DNA from 4 places in the Pantoea sp. SGAir0175 genome. Region 2 is predicted to be linked to each of the others. Evidence: predicted binding sites of a transcription regulator. Region 2 holds the regulator's gene; each other region holds the start of a gene.

Region 1 (3,131 bases), 660 kb from region 2:
CAACCGGCAGTTGATAAGGCAGGAACAGATGCTGCGCGGCATAATCGGCGGCGCACAACAGCAGCGCGCCGCACAGCGCCGCCAGCCATAATGCGCCTTTTTCCCCGCCGCTCAGCCGGCGCGCAATCTGCGGTGCCAGCAGCGCCACGAACGAGATCGGCCCCGCCAGCGCGGTGGACGCCGCGGTCAGCAGCACGCCCAGCAGCATCAGCCACAGGCGGCTGCGCTCCACCGGCACGCCGAGCGCGCAGGCGGTGTCATCGCCCATCTCCAGCAGACGCATGCGGCGCGTTAACAGCGCCACCAGCAGCAGCGACAGCAGCAGCACCGTCACCACCGGCGGCGTTTTCGCCCAGGTGATGCCGTTGAGCGAGCCGGCGCTCCACAGCCCGGCGCTGAGCGCCGACTCCAGCGAAGCGCTGATAATCAGCCAGGCATTGAGCGCCATCAGCAGCGCGCGCACGCTAATGCCCACGATGATTAACCGAAACGTTTCCACCCCGTTGCGCCAGGCAAACAGATACACCAGCGCAGCCGTCGCGATACCGCCGATCAGCGCGGCCCCGGTCATCGCGGTAATACTTTGATTGAACAGCACCAGCGCCACCAGCACACCGCTGTAAGCGCCGGTATTGAAGCCGAGAATATCCGGGCTGCCGAGCGGGTTACGCAGCAGCGACTGAAAAATTGCCCCGCTGACACCCAGCGCCGCGCCGATCAGCAGCGCCATCATCACGCGCGGCAGCCGCCACTCCACCACAATCAGCTGCACGTTGGCCGCTCCCTGCCCGCGCAGCGCCTGCCACACCTGCTCCGCCGTAATCGGCAGCGCACCGCGCGTCAGCGCCAGCCACGTCAGCAGCGCACACGCTAATAGCAGCCAGCCGCCATGCAACCAGGCGCGCCGCGTCATAGTCCACCTCGCCCGCGCTGGCGCCGCACCAGCAAAATCAGCATCGGCGCGCCAAGGATGGCGGTCACAATTGAGACACGCAGTTCGCCTGCCACCATCATCCGCCCCAGAATATCCGCCGCCAGCAGCAGCGCCGGGGTGATCAGCGCCGTCGCCGGCAGCAGCCAGCGGTGATCGTTGCCCACCAGCCAGCGGGCAAAATGCGGCGTCATCAGGCCGATAAAAGCGATCGGCCCGACGGCGGCGGTCGCCGCGCCGCTCAGTAAGGCAATCGCCAGCAGGCCCAGCAGTTGAGTGCGCACCACGCGCGTGCCCAGCGCCGCCGCCATATCGCCGCCCATGCTCAGGCTGTTCAGCGACTGCGCCAGCCCCAGCGCCAGCGCCGCACCGGCCAGCACCGCCGGGCTCAGGGTACGCAACACGCTGAAATCGCGGATATCCAGCGAGCCGCTTTGCCAGAAGCGCAGGTGATCGTAAATGTCCGGATTGAGCAGCGACAGGCCGGAGGTTAAGCCCTCCAGCACCGCCGCCAGCGCCACGCCCGCCAGCGTCAGACGCACCGGATTGACGCGCCCGCCGCCCATCGCGCCAATCACCGTCATCAGCAGCGCCGCCAGCAGCGCGCCGCTGAAGGCCAGCGTCAGCCACTGCAGCGGGGAGTCCGCTCCCAGCAGCGCGATGCCGAGCACGATGGCAAAACCGGCACCGGCGTTCACGCCCAGAATGCCCGGCTCGGCCAGCGGATTACGCGTCAGGCTCTGCATCAGCGCGCCAGCCAGCCCCAGCGCCACGCCAGCCAGCAGACCGGCCAGCGTGCGCGGCAGGCGCGCATCGCGCACGATGATGCACTCCGCGCTGGAGCAGGAAGCGGTGAGAGCGTGATACACATCGGAAAGCGGTATTGATTTGGCACCCAGCATCAGACTGAGCGCCATGAGGAGCAAAAGCAGAATCCCTGAGCCTGCTAATGCACGGATCTGGCGCATAGCGTTCTAAACCTTCACTGTTCGACCTCGTTGCGGTGCAACGTAATGTGATAATGATATTTGTTATCGTTATTACTCGCGTTTGCCTATGTTACCATGAGTCGCCTCGCGGATGATGAGGAAAATTGGTGCAAAAAGGCGAAACAATGAACAAACCCTCTCACTTTATCGATCTCTCACTGCTGAAAACCCACGCGGCGTTTCGCGCGGTGTTTATTGCGCGTTTTATCTCGATTGTGGCGCTCGGCATGCTGGCCGTTGCCGTGCCGGTGCAGATTCAGCAGATGACCCATTCACCGTTGCTGGTGGGCCTCGCCGTCACACTGTCCGCTGCCGGCATGTTTACTGGCCTGTTGACCGGCGGCGTGCTGGCCGATCGCTATGAGCGTAAGAAGTTGATCCTGTTTGCCCGCACCACCTGCGGGCTGGGCTTTGTCGCGCTGGCGATAAATGCCGCGCTGCCCGCGCCTTCGCTGCTGGCGGTCTATCTGCTGGGCTTGTGGGACGGCTTTTTCGGTGCGATTGGCGTCACGGCGCTGCTGGCCGCTACGCCGGCGCTGGTGGGGCGCGAAAACATTATGCAGGCCGGCGCGATCACCATGCTGACGGTGCGCTTCGGCTCGATTTTATCGCCGGCAATTGCTGGTGTAGTGATCGCGCACGGCGGCGTGCTGTGGAATTACGGACTGACCGCCTTCGGCACGCTGCTGACAGTGCTGACGCTGCTGAAGCTGCCTGCGCTGCCCCCGCCTCCGCAGCCGCGCGAGCATCCGCTGCGGGCGCTGGCAACCGGCGTGCAATTCCTGTTCGCCAGCCCGCTGGTCGGCATGGTGGCGCTGACCGGTGCGCTGGTGACGCTGGCCAGCGCCATCCGCGTGCTGTACCCGGCGCTGGCACCGCACTGGTCAGTCAGCGCCGACCAGCTCGGCATGCTGTACGCCGCCGTGCCGCTCGGTGCCGCCGTGGGTGCATTTACCAGCGGCAGGCTGAAACAGGCGGCGCGCCCTGGGCGGCTGGTGCTGGGCAGCGCCGTGGCCGGTTTCGTCGCCCTGGGCCTGTTCAGCCTGATGCCGACGCTGTGGCTGGCGCTGCTGTGTCTGGCGGGCTTCGGCTACTTCAGCGCCATCAACAGCCTGGTGCAGTACGCGATGATTCAGCTGCTGACGCCGGATCATCTGCTGGGCCGCATCAACAGCCTGTGGACGGCGCAGAACGTGTGCGGCGATGCCCTC
Region 2 (3,131 bases):
GAACCATCCGAACAAGCCGGAGATGGGCACGCGTGAGGTGCCGTTCAGCCGTGAGGTGTGGATCGATCGCGCCGACTTCCGTGAAGAGGCCAACAAGCAGTACAAACGTCTGGTGCTGGGTAAAGAAGTTCGTCTGCGCAACGCTTATGTCATTCGTGCCGAGCGCGTGGCGAAAGATGAAGCCGGCAACATTACCTGCATCTACGCTACCTGCGATGTCGACACCCTGAGCAAAGATCCGGCCGATGGCCGCAAGGTGAAAGGCGTTATCCATTGGGTGTCGGCGATTCACGCGCTGCCTGCCGAATTCCGCCTGTACGATCGTCTGTTCAGCGTGCCAAACCCGGGCGCGGCCGAGGATTTCCTCACCACCATTAACCCGAACTCGCTGGAGATCAAACAGGGCTTCGTTGAGCCGGGTCTGCGTGCCGCCAGTGCGCTGGCACCGTATCAGTTTGAGCGCGAAGGTTACTTCTGCGCTGACAGCGTGTACTCGCAGCCGTCGAAACTGGTGTTCAACCGCACCGTGGGTCTGCGTGATACCTGGGCAAAAATCGGCGAATAATTTTACTGCTTGATAGCACGATATGATCAGCAAAGGGCGAGCAATCGCCCTTTTTTATTGCCCGTTATCTGCAAACGGGAATCGATTATGCTGAACCAGACAAAAAACAGTAATTGCGCGCGATTACGACTAATCTGACTTTAATAAAATTAACTAATTTACCCGTGTGAAATCGTTATTTTCAGGTAGGCTATGCGCTCTTAAATGTTGCTGTGCGGGTTAGCGAAGGAAGAAAAATGACAAGTCTCGCTCTGGAAGCCAAACATAGCGTGGTGGTTTTACATCAGCTTATCGAACGTATTTTTAATCAGGCCGAAGGCAGCGATGACAGTATGGACCTGCTGCTGTCGCACTTTCATCCCGACTTCAAAATGGTGACGCCGCAAGGCAAACAGCTCGATCTCAATGACACTGAAACCCTGTTTCGCAAACTGCACGGGCAGCGGGAAGGGATGCGAATCGCCACCAGTGAGCATGCCATCATTTCCCAGCAGCAGCAGGAAGTGACCATTCAGTATCACGAACTGCAAATGCTTAACGGCAACAACCAGACCCGCATTTCGCTGGCGGTGCTGGACTGCAGCACGCCGGTTCCGCGCTGGCGCTATTTGCAGGAAACGCTGGTCGCCTGAACGCAGCCATAAAAAAACCGGTGCCTGGCACCGGTTTTTTTATACTGCATAGCATATTCAATTACTGATCGTGGAGCGTCTCGTCTTCGCGGCAGTCTCCCAGCGCACAGTGGCCGTACAGATACAGGCTGTGGTTGCTGAGTTTGATACCGTGGCGTGTTGCAATCTCACGCTGACGCGTTTCGATAGATTCATCGCTAAACTCGATCACTTTGCCGCAGTCGAGGCAAATCAGGTGATCATGATGATGCTGCTGGGTCAGTTCGAACACGGATTTCCCGCCTTCGAAGTTATGACGCGTCACGATGCCGGCGTCGTCAAACTGGTTCAGAACACGGTATACCGTCGCCAGACCAATCTCTTCGCCCATGTCGATCAGGCGTTTGTACAAATCTTCCGCACTGACATGATGGGACTCGGGTCCGGGTCCCTGAAGCACTTCCAGAATCTTCAGTCTGGGCAGCGTGACTTTCAGGCCAGCCTTTTTCAATGCGGAGTTGTTGTCAGTCATGCGGATATTGTCCTGTTACTTTGCTAGTCACTTACGGCGCAAAGGCCTTGAATGTGTGGTCAACGCGCATTCTCATTTGCGTCTCATTATAGAGCTCAGCCTGCGAAATGAAAACCGGCTGCGGCGGACAATTCCCCGGATGCTGTAAGGAGAAATGTCGTGAACCTCAGCGGGATCGTGCAGATCGATGTTCCTTTTCGCGCAGTCTCAGTCTGATGCCCGAGGAATAAGCAGATGACCGTTGCGGGTATTCTACAGAATTGAGGGAAAAAGTTAAAAAACCATAGCTATTATTTTTATAGGTAATTCCATTGCCCGATGTGAGCCAGCGCCCACATCGGACAGGAAAGCATCAGGCTTCGATGATCGCCTGCAGCTGCAGCTCGTCAAAGATCTGCTTAACCCATTTGTCGACGCGCTCGTTAGTCAGTTCAGGCTGACGATCTTCATCGATGGCGAGGCCGAGGAAGTGTTTGTCGTCTGCCAGACCTTTAGAGGCTTCGAAGTGGTAACCTTCGGTTGGCCAGTGGCCCACAATCACTGCGCCGTTTGGCTCAATGATGTCGCGAATGGTGCCCATCGCGTCACAGAAGTACTCGGCATAATCTTCCTGATCGCCGCAGCCAAACAGCGCTACCAGCTTACCGTTGAAATCAATCTCTTCCAGCGTCGGGAAGAAGTCATCCCAGTCGCACTGGGCTTCACCGTAGTACCAGGTCGGAATACCCAGCAGCAGAATATCGAATGCTTCGAGATCTTCTTTGGTGCTCTTAGCAATGTCATGCACTTCGGCGACATCTTTACCCAGTTGTTTCTGGATCATTTTTGCAATGTTTTCAGTGTTGCCGGTATCGCTGCCGAAGAAAATGCCTACGATTGCCATGGAGTGAGTAACCTCTTAAATCCTGATTGTGAAAGTAAGTCAGAAGACGACACAGTTATGCGAATGATAGCAGACCGGCGAAAAGCGCGGAATGTGTAAAGCGCTGAGTTTGTGTTCCAGCGTGCGGTCTGTGCACGTTACGCCAGTTTGAGCTGCGCCAGCAGCATTTGTTCAATCAGTTCACTGCGGCTGATGTTCTGCTGCTCGGCCAGCGTATTAAGCGCGTCGACCGCTTCGCTGGACATTTTCAGCTCAACGCGGCGCAGGCCGCGCACCCGGTCGCGCTTCAGCTGGTTGCGCTTATTAATGCGCAGCTGCTCATCACGCGACAGCGGACTGGTTTTAGGGCGACCGGGACGCCGCTCGTCTGCGAAGAGATCGAGCGTGGTACGATCTGTCTGTTCTTTTGCCATGGTTTGTGAAACTGCGTGGGCGCGAACGGCGGAAAGGCGCTGCGCGATTTAAACATTTATCGGCCCGACCGCGGCGAAAAAAGCATCCGCGGCAAATTTTTAGCGCGACATCATACTCCAGCGCCCG
Region 3 (3,131 bases), 1.8 Mb from region 2:
GACGACGGCAAAACCCAGTTAATGGTCAACGGCAACCAGGGCGATACCGTACGTCTCGAAGATATCCTGCCTGAAGGCAGCGAGCAGAAGGGCTGGACGCAGCAAACCGGCACCGTGACCATCGCTGGCAACCAGTACCATGTGTTCAGCCACGGCGACGCGGAACTGCTGGTGCAGGACGGCGTAACGGTGAATCTGGTTTAACCGCAGTTTGCCACCGCATAATGACATGGCGGCCTGCTCGGGCCGCCATAATAAAAAAGGTCGTCATGAATGACGACCCTACAGATATGGTGCTGGTATTACGCCGGTGAAACTATTTCTTCACCGTCTCCATGCCCATCAAACCAATCTTCAGATAACCCGCTTCACGCAGCTGATCCATCACCGACATCAGCGTTTCATAATCGACTGATTTATCCGCCTGGAAGAAGATGGTGGTCTCTTTGTTACCTTCGGTTTGCGCAGTGAGCGCGTTCACCAGCGTCTCTTTGGTCACCGCATCGTTACCGATGTAGATCTGTTTATCCGCTTTGATCGACAGATAAACCGGCTTCTCCGGACGCGGCTGCGGCGCGCTGGTGGAGGCAGGCAGATTGACGCGTACATCCACCGTGGCGAGCGGCGCAGCGACCATGAAGATGATCAGCAGCACCAGCATGACATCGATAAACGGCGTCACGTTGATTTCGTGCATTTCGCCATCGCCGACCGCATCATCGTTTAAACGCATCGCCATAATACTTATCCTACGCGCAGTTTCTGGGCCGCCGCCGGACGGTTAACTTCTTTTGCGGTATCGACGTTGCCGAGGTCCAGATCGCGGCTCTGCAGCAGCAGCACCTGCGCCGCCACGTCGCCCAGTGAGGCTTTGTAGCTGGCGATCATGCGGGCGAAGACGTTGTAGATCACCACCGCCGGGATTGCCGCCACCAGGCCAATCGCTGTCGCCAGCAGCGCTTCCGCGATGCCCGGTGCCACCACCGCGAGGTTGGTGGTCTGGGTTTTCGCGATACCGATAAAGCTGTTCATGATGCCCCACACGGTGCCGAACAGACCGATAAATGGCGCGACGGAACCGATGGTGGCGAGGAAGCCGTTACCGCGACCGGCGTGGCGGCTGAAGCCCGCGACGCGACGCTCAAGGCGGAAGCTGGTGCGCTCTTTGATGCCGTCGAGGTCTTCGCTGCCAGCAGAGAGTTCCAGTTCGTTACGCGTGTCGGCGAGCAGCACGGCGCTGTGGCTGTTGGCTTTGAAGTTTTCGGCAGCGCGATACGCGTCATTCAGTGAGCGCGCTTCGCCCAGCGCCAGCTGTTCGCGCTTCAGGCGACGTTTCGCCCCGCTCAGCTCCGCGTATTTGCCAAAGAAAATCGCCCAGGTGACGACCGAGGCCAGCAACAGGCCGATCATCACAATTTTTACCACGATATCGGCATGCTGATACATGCCCCAAACGGAGAGGTCCGTTTGCATCAAGTCACTGGCTACCACGCTGCGTCTCCGACTTCTGTTGCACCGTTCACGATTGAAGCGCGGATCATAGCAAAAAAACCGACCGAAGTGATAGTGGTTCTCATTACTATTTACAAAGCTGTAACCTGCTGAATTGATACGGCGCAATGTTTAGCGCGATAAATCGCGCCGCTACGGTTGGGTGCGATTTGCGGGATGGAGCAACAGGCACGATTGCGCGATAAATCGCGCCGCTACGGTTAGATGCGGTTTGCGGAATGGTGCAACTGGCATGGACGAACATCCCGCACGGGTTGTAGCGGCGCAATTTATTGCGCTTTGCTTTTCCGCCGCGTAATAAAAGCCGCAATCAGCCTCTTTCCGCGATTGTGCTGGCGTCACTCTGATATTCGGCAAACGGGCTCAACCCCGCGCCGCGATTCGTGGTAAGTTGAATGCTTTGTGAGACGTGTCAGGAAAGGCAGTGATGGCAACGAAAAAAATTGATACCCGGCTTGTCACCGCGGGACGCAGCAAACGTTACACTCAGGGCTCGGTTAACAGCGTCATTCAGCGCGCATCCTCACTGGTTTTTGACTCCGTCGCGGACAAACAACGCGCCACCGCCGGACGCGCCAGCGGTGAACTGTTTTATGGCCGGCGCGGCACCCTCACCCATTTTTCCTTCCAGGATGCGATGACCGAACTGGAAGGCGGCGCCGGCTGCGTGCTCTATCCGTGCGGTGCGGCCGCAGTCGCCAATGCCATCCTCGCGTTTGTCACCAGTGGCGATCATATTCTGGTCAGCGGCGCGGTATACGAACCCACCCAGGATTTCTGCACCAAAATTCTCGCGAAGCTTAACGTCACCACCACCTGGTTTGATCACTGCATCGGCAGTGAAATCGGCGAGCTGGTGCAGCCGAACACTCGCGTGGTGTTCCTTGAATCACCGGCTTCCATCACCATGGAAGTGCAGGATATTCCGGCGATTGTCGCGGCGGTGCGCGCCAAAGCGCCAGATGCGGTGATCATGATTGATAATACCTGGGCGGCGGGCGTGCTGTTTAACGCGCTGGAGCATGGCATCGACATTTCTATCCAGGCCGGCACCAAATACATCATCGGCCACAGCGATGCGATGATCGGCACTGCGGTGGCCAACGAACGTTGCTGGGCGCAGCTGCGCGAAAACTCCTACCTGATGGGCCAGATGGTGGATGCGGACACCGCGTACATGGCCAGCCGTGGCCTGCGCACGCTGGCTACGCGTCTGCGTCAGCACGAAGAAAGCGGTCTGCGCGTGGCCGAATGGCTGGCGGCGCAGCCGGAAGTGGCGCGCGTCAACCATCCGGCGCTGGCGCAGTGCAAAGGCCACGAGTTCTGGCGGCGCGACTTCAGCGGCAGCAGCGGGCTGTTCTCATTCATCCTGCATGAAAAACTCACCCCGGCGCAGCTGGCAAATTATCTCGATCGCTTCCACCATTTCAGTATGGCCTACTCGTGGGGCGGCTTTGAATCGCTGATTCTGGCGAACCAGCCGGAAGAGCTGGCGGCAATTCGTCCGGCGGGCGGCGTGGATTTTGACGGCACGCTGGTGCGTCTGCATATCGGGCTCGAGCACGTTGACGATCTGCTGGATGACCTGAAAGCCGGTTTTGCCCGCCTGAAAGCGTAAA
Region 4 (3,131 bases), 460 kb from region 2:
CAATGTAGCGCACCCCGGCACCCGCGCTCAGGCCGTAATCAAACTGATAATGCCCCCACAGCGACGCCATGCTATTTGGCGTGACGTACGGCGTATGGCCATCGTTGCCGTCCACGGAATCCTTAAAGCGCAGATGGTTGAGCGTATAACCGGCAATGGTGCTGAACCGTTCGGTCAGCTGGCTGCGCGCCTCCAGTTCAATGCCCTGCGCATGCACTTTGCCGGACGGGGTGTAGGTGCCGTCCTGCACGTTACGGTTGGCCACATCGTTCTGCGTCAGGTCGTACAGGGCCACGCTGTAGAGATCGCGCGTGCCGTTCGGCTGGTATTTCACCCCGGCTTCATACTGCTCTGAGGTGGTCGGTTTCAGCTGATTCCCGTCGGGATCGGTCAGCGAAGCCGGGGTAATCGCCTGGCTCCAGCTGACGTACGGCGACACGCCATTATCAAAGGCGTACAGCAGCGCGGCGCGGCCGCTGACGTGATCGTCCTGACGACGACTATTGCCATTCTCTGACACGATGCGGTCATAGCGACCAGACAAATCCAGATGCCAGCGCTGCCACGCCATCTCATCCTGCAGATAGAGGCCGCTCTGGTAATAGCGGCGCGTCTGCGCTGTCCAGAGGTAATCCGGCTGGCTGCCGATGGCCTCGCCGCTCCAGGCATTCAGCGGTGAGGCAGCGCCGCTGGCGTCGCTCAGATCATTTTTGTAGCGGTGATACTCCGCGCCGAGCGTGACGCGATGCTGCAGCGCACCGCTGGCAAACTCCGCCTGCAGCTGGTTATCGGTCGCCCATGCGCTGAGCGAAGAGCGCTCACCGGAGTAGTAGCGGTTGAGCAGGTCCGGATTGTCGCTGTTCCAGCCAATCTGGTACACCTGGTCGAGCGCCACGTTGGAATGGCTGTAGCTGCCGGTGCTGTGCACCGACCATACCTCATCGAAACGGTGCGAGAAGTCGTAGCCGTAAATCTGCTCATGACGTTTGAACTGATCCAGCGCGCTGTCGCCCTCATAAAAGCCGTCGCTCAGCCAGCGACCATTGTGGCTGTACAGCGTGCCTTCCGCCGGCACCGAGCCGTGATAGCCGCCTGAGGGATCTTTTTGCAGATAAGCACGCAGCAGCAAGCTGGTGTCTTCATCCGGCTGCCACAGCAGCTGGGGTGACAGCGCGTATTTCTCTTCGCGCGTGTGGTCGTACTGGGTATCGCTGTTGCGCATGATGCCGGTCAGGCGGTACGCCCATTGATCGTTAATCGCGTCGGTGTAATCAAAGGCGGCGCTGTTACTGGCATTGCTGCCGGTGGCGAAGCGTAAATGGCCCTGTGAAGCAAACTGCGGCCGCTTCGTGACCATGTTCACCAGCCCGCCCGGCACCGTCTGGCCATAAAGGGCAGAAGAGGGGCCTTTAATTACGTCGATGCGGTCAAGGAACCAGTTATCCACCTGCAGGATGTTGAAGCTGCCGCCGTCGCTCATCACGCGCAGACCGTCAAGGAAAGTGTTGTCGACGTCACCGCCGTGGAAACCACGCAGCGAAATGGTGTCGTAACGCGTGGCCGCGCCACCAAAGTTGGTGAAAACCCCCGGGGTATAGCCCAGCGCCTGGTTCAGATCCTGCGCGCCCTGATCGTCAATCTGCTGACGCGTCACCACGGAAATGGACTGCGGCGTGGTGACGAGTGGACGATCGCTTTTCGTGGCGCCGCTGCGGGTGGCGAGATAGCCCGCCGTGGGCGAGGTGGCGCTCTCCTGCGGCTGTGCGGTGACCACCAGAGAGGGTTCGGCAACGCCGAGTGCCGGAAACGCCAGCGCCAGCGCGCACAGCAGCCGGCCACGGTTGAGGGGGAACAGCGCGGTCATAATGATTCCTTTGGCAGAGAATAAAAGCCGCACCACACCAGCGCGGCGGTTAATGATGAGAAAAAGAGTAATTTTAAGATTGAGAATTATTATCTTTTAGTAAGGGGTGTTTCAAGATGTAAAAGATAAGTAATGGAAAAGTGTGATGCGCAGGGGATGCCGCAGCGCCGGGCATGGTCATCGCCTGGCTGTGGCATCGGGCCTGAGAAGCAGGTGCGCACGGCGGCGCACCTGACGTCAGGGTTATTTCGCCGCGTTTAGCGTCGGCATTGAGGGGATGTCGCGCGTGCTGTTACAGGTTTTATCTTTCGGACAATACTTATCCAGCAGCTTCAGCGTTACGCCGTTGGTCCAGCCAAAACCGTCCTGCAGCGGATATTCGCCGCCGCCACCACCGCCCAGCTGGGCACCGTCGACCACATACTTCTCGACCAGCTTGTGCTCGCGATCGTAAGTCTGCTGCACATTTTGCAGGAAGCGCTGACCAATCTGCTGCGCCAGCTGGTTCTGCTTATAGTGCTCCAGACCTTCGACCGCTACCCACTGCAGCGGGGCCCAGCCGTTAGGCGCATCCCACTGCTGGCCGTTGTTTACCGTCGTGGTGACCAGCCCGCCCGGTTTCAGCAGCTGTTTTTCCACGGCGGCGGCGGTACGTTCAGCCTGTTTGTCGCCCGCCAGCTGCATATACAGCGGGAACAGCGTGGCGGCGGTGAGCTGATTGTGCACCTGCTTTTTCTGGAAATCGTAGTCGGCATACCAGCCCTGTTTGTCATCCCACAGGTAACGATTGATCGCCGCCTGGCGCTTCTCTGCATCCGCAGCAAACTGCTGCGCTTTATCATTCTGTTTTGCCAGCTTCGCGGCTTTCGCCAGCGTCTGCTCCAGGTGGAACAGCAGGCTGTTGAGGTCCACCGGGGCCAGCTGGGTGGTGCGAATCGAGGCCAGATTGTGCGCATCGGTGAACCAGCGTGAGCTGAAGTCCCAGCCCGAGGCGGCGCCCGCGCGCAGATCGCGATACACCTGTTGTTTATTGCGCTCAGGCGCTTTTTTCGCGGTGTTGACATCGTCCAGCCAGGATTCGGTGCGCGGCACGTCACGGTCATCCCAGTAGCGATTGAGCAGGGTGCCGTCACTCAGCTTCACCACGCGCTTGCTCGCCTGGCCGGCAGCCACCTTATCGCTGTCCGCCATCCAGTAGTCATACTCTTTTTGCAGCTGCGGCAGATACTGGCGGTAAACGTCGTCTCCCTTGTGGCTGGCCAGCAAA

Evidence for each region. Region 2 encodes Fur, which represses iron uptake genes when iron is present. Its sites were predicted from a motif close to ATAATAATGAGAACNACTATCAA; they were not measured.
Region 1: a site for Fur is predicted at 1,953-1,975, ahead of fepD (Fe(3+)-siderophore ABC transporter permease). Genes of this name have one in related genera too.
Region 3: a site for Fur is predicted at 1,561-1,583, ahead of exbB (tol-pal system-associated acyl-CoA thioesterase). Genes of this name have one in related genera too.
Region 4: a site for Fur is predicted at 1,938-1,960, ahead of C1N56_RS11415 (TonB-dependent siderophore receptor). Genes of this name have one in related genera too.

Annotation. Positions count from the first base shown of each region.
Region 1 covers NZ_CP028081.1:3,574,263-3,577,393, forward strand. The annotation lists gene fepG (iron-enterobactin ABC transporter permease) at 1-913, opposite strand, end outside; gene fepD (Fe(3+)-siderophore ABC transporter permease) at 910-1,899, opposite strand; gene entS (enterobactin transporter EntS) at 2,046-3,131, shown strand, end outside.
Region 2 covers NZ_CP028081.1:2,917,233-2,920,363, reverse strand. The annotation lists gene glnS (glutamine--tRNA ligase) at 1-565, shown strand, start outside; gene C1N56_RS13645 (hypothetical protein) at 802-1,197, shown strand; gene fur (ferric iron uptake transcriptional regulator) at 1,259-1,708, opposite strand; gene fldA (flavodoxin FldA) at 2,061-2,591, opposite strand; gene ybfE (LexA regulated protein) at 2,729-3,004, opposite strand.
Region 3 covers NZ_CP028081.1:610,519-613,649, reverse strand. The annotation lists gene C1N56_RS02885 (Ig-like domain-containing protein) at 1-204, shown strand, start outside; gene exbD (TonB system transport protein ExbD) at 317-739, opposite strand; gene exbB (tol-pal system-associated acyl-CoA thioesterase) at 745-1,473, opposite strand; gene metC (cystathionine beta-lyase) at 1,940-3,130, shown strand.
Region 4 covers NZ_CP028081.1:2,457,930-2,461,060, reverse strand. The annotation lists gene C1N56_RS11415 (TonB-dependent siderophore receptor) at 1-1,864, opposite strand, end outside; gene treA (alpha,alpha-trehalase TreA) at 2,108-3,131, opposite strand, start outside.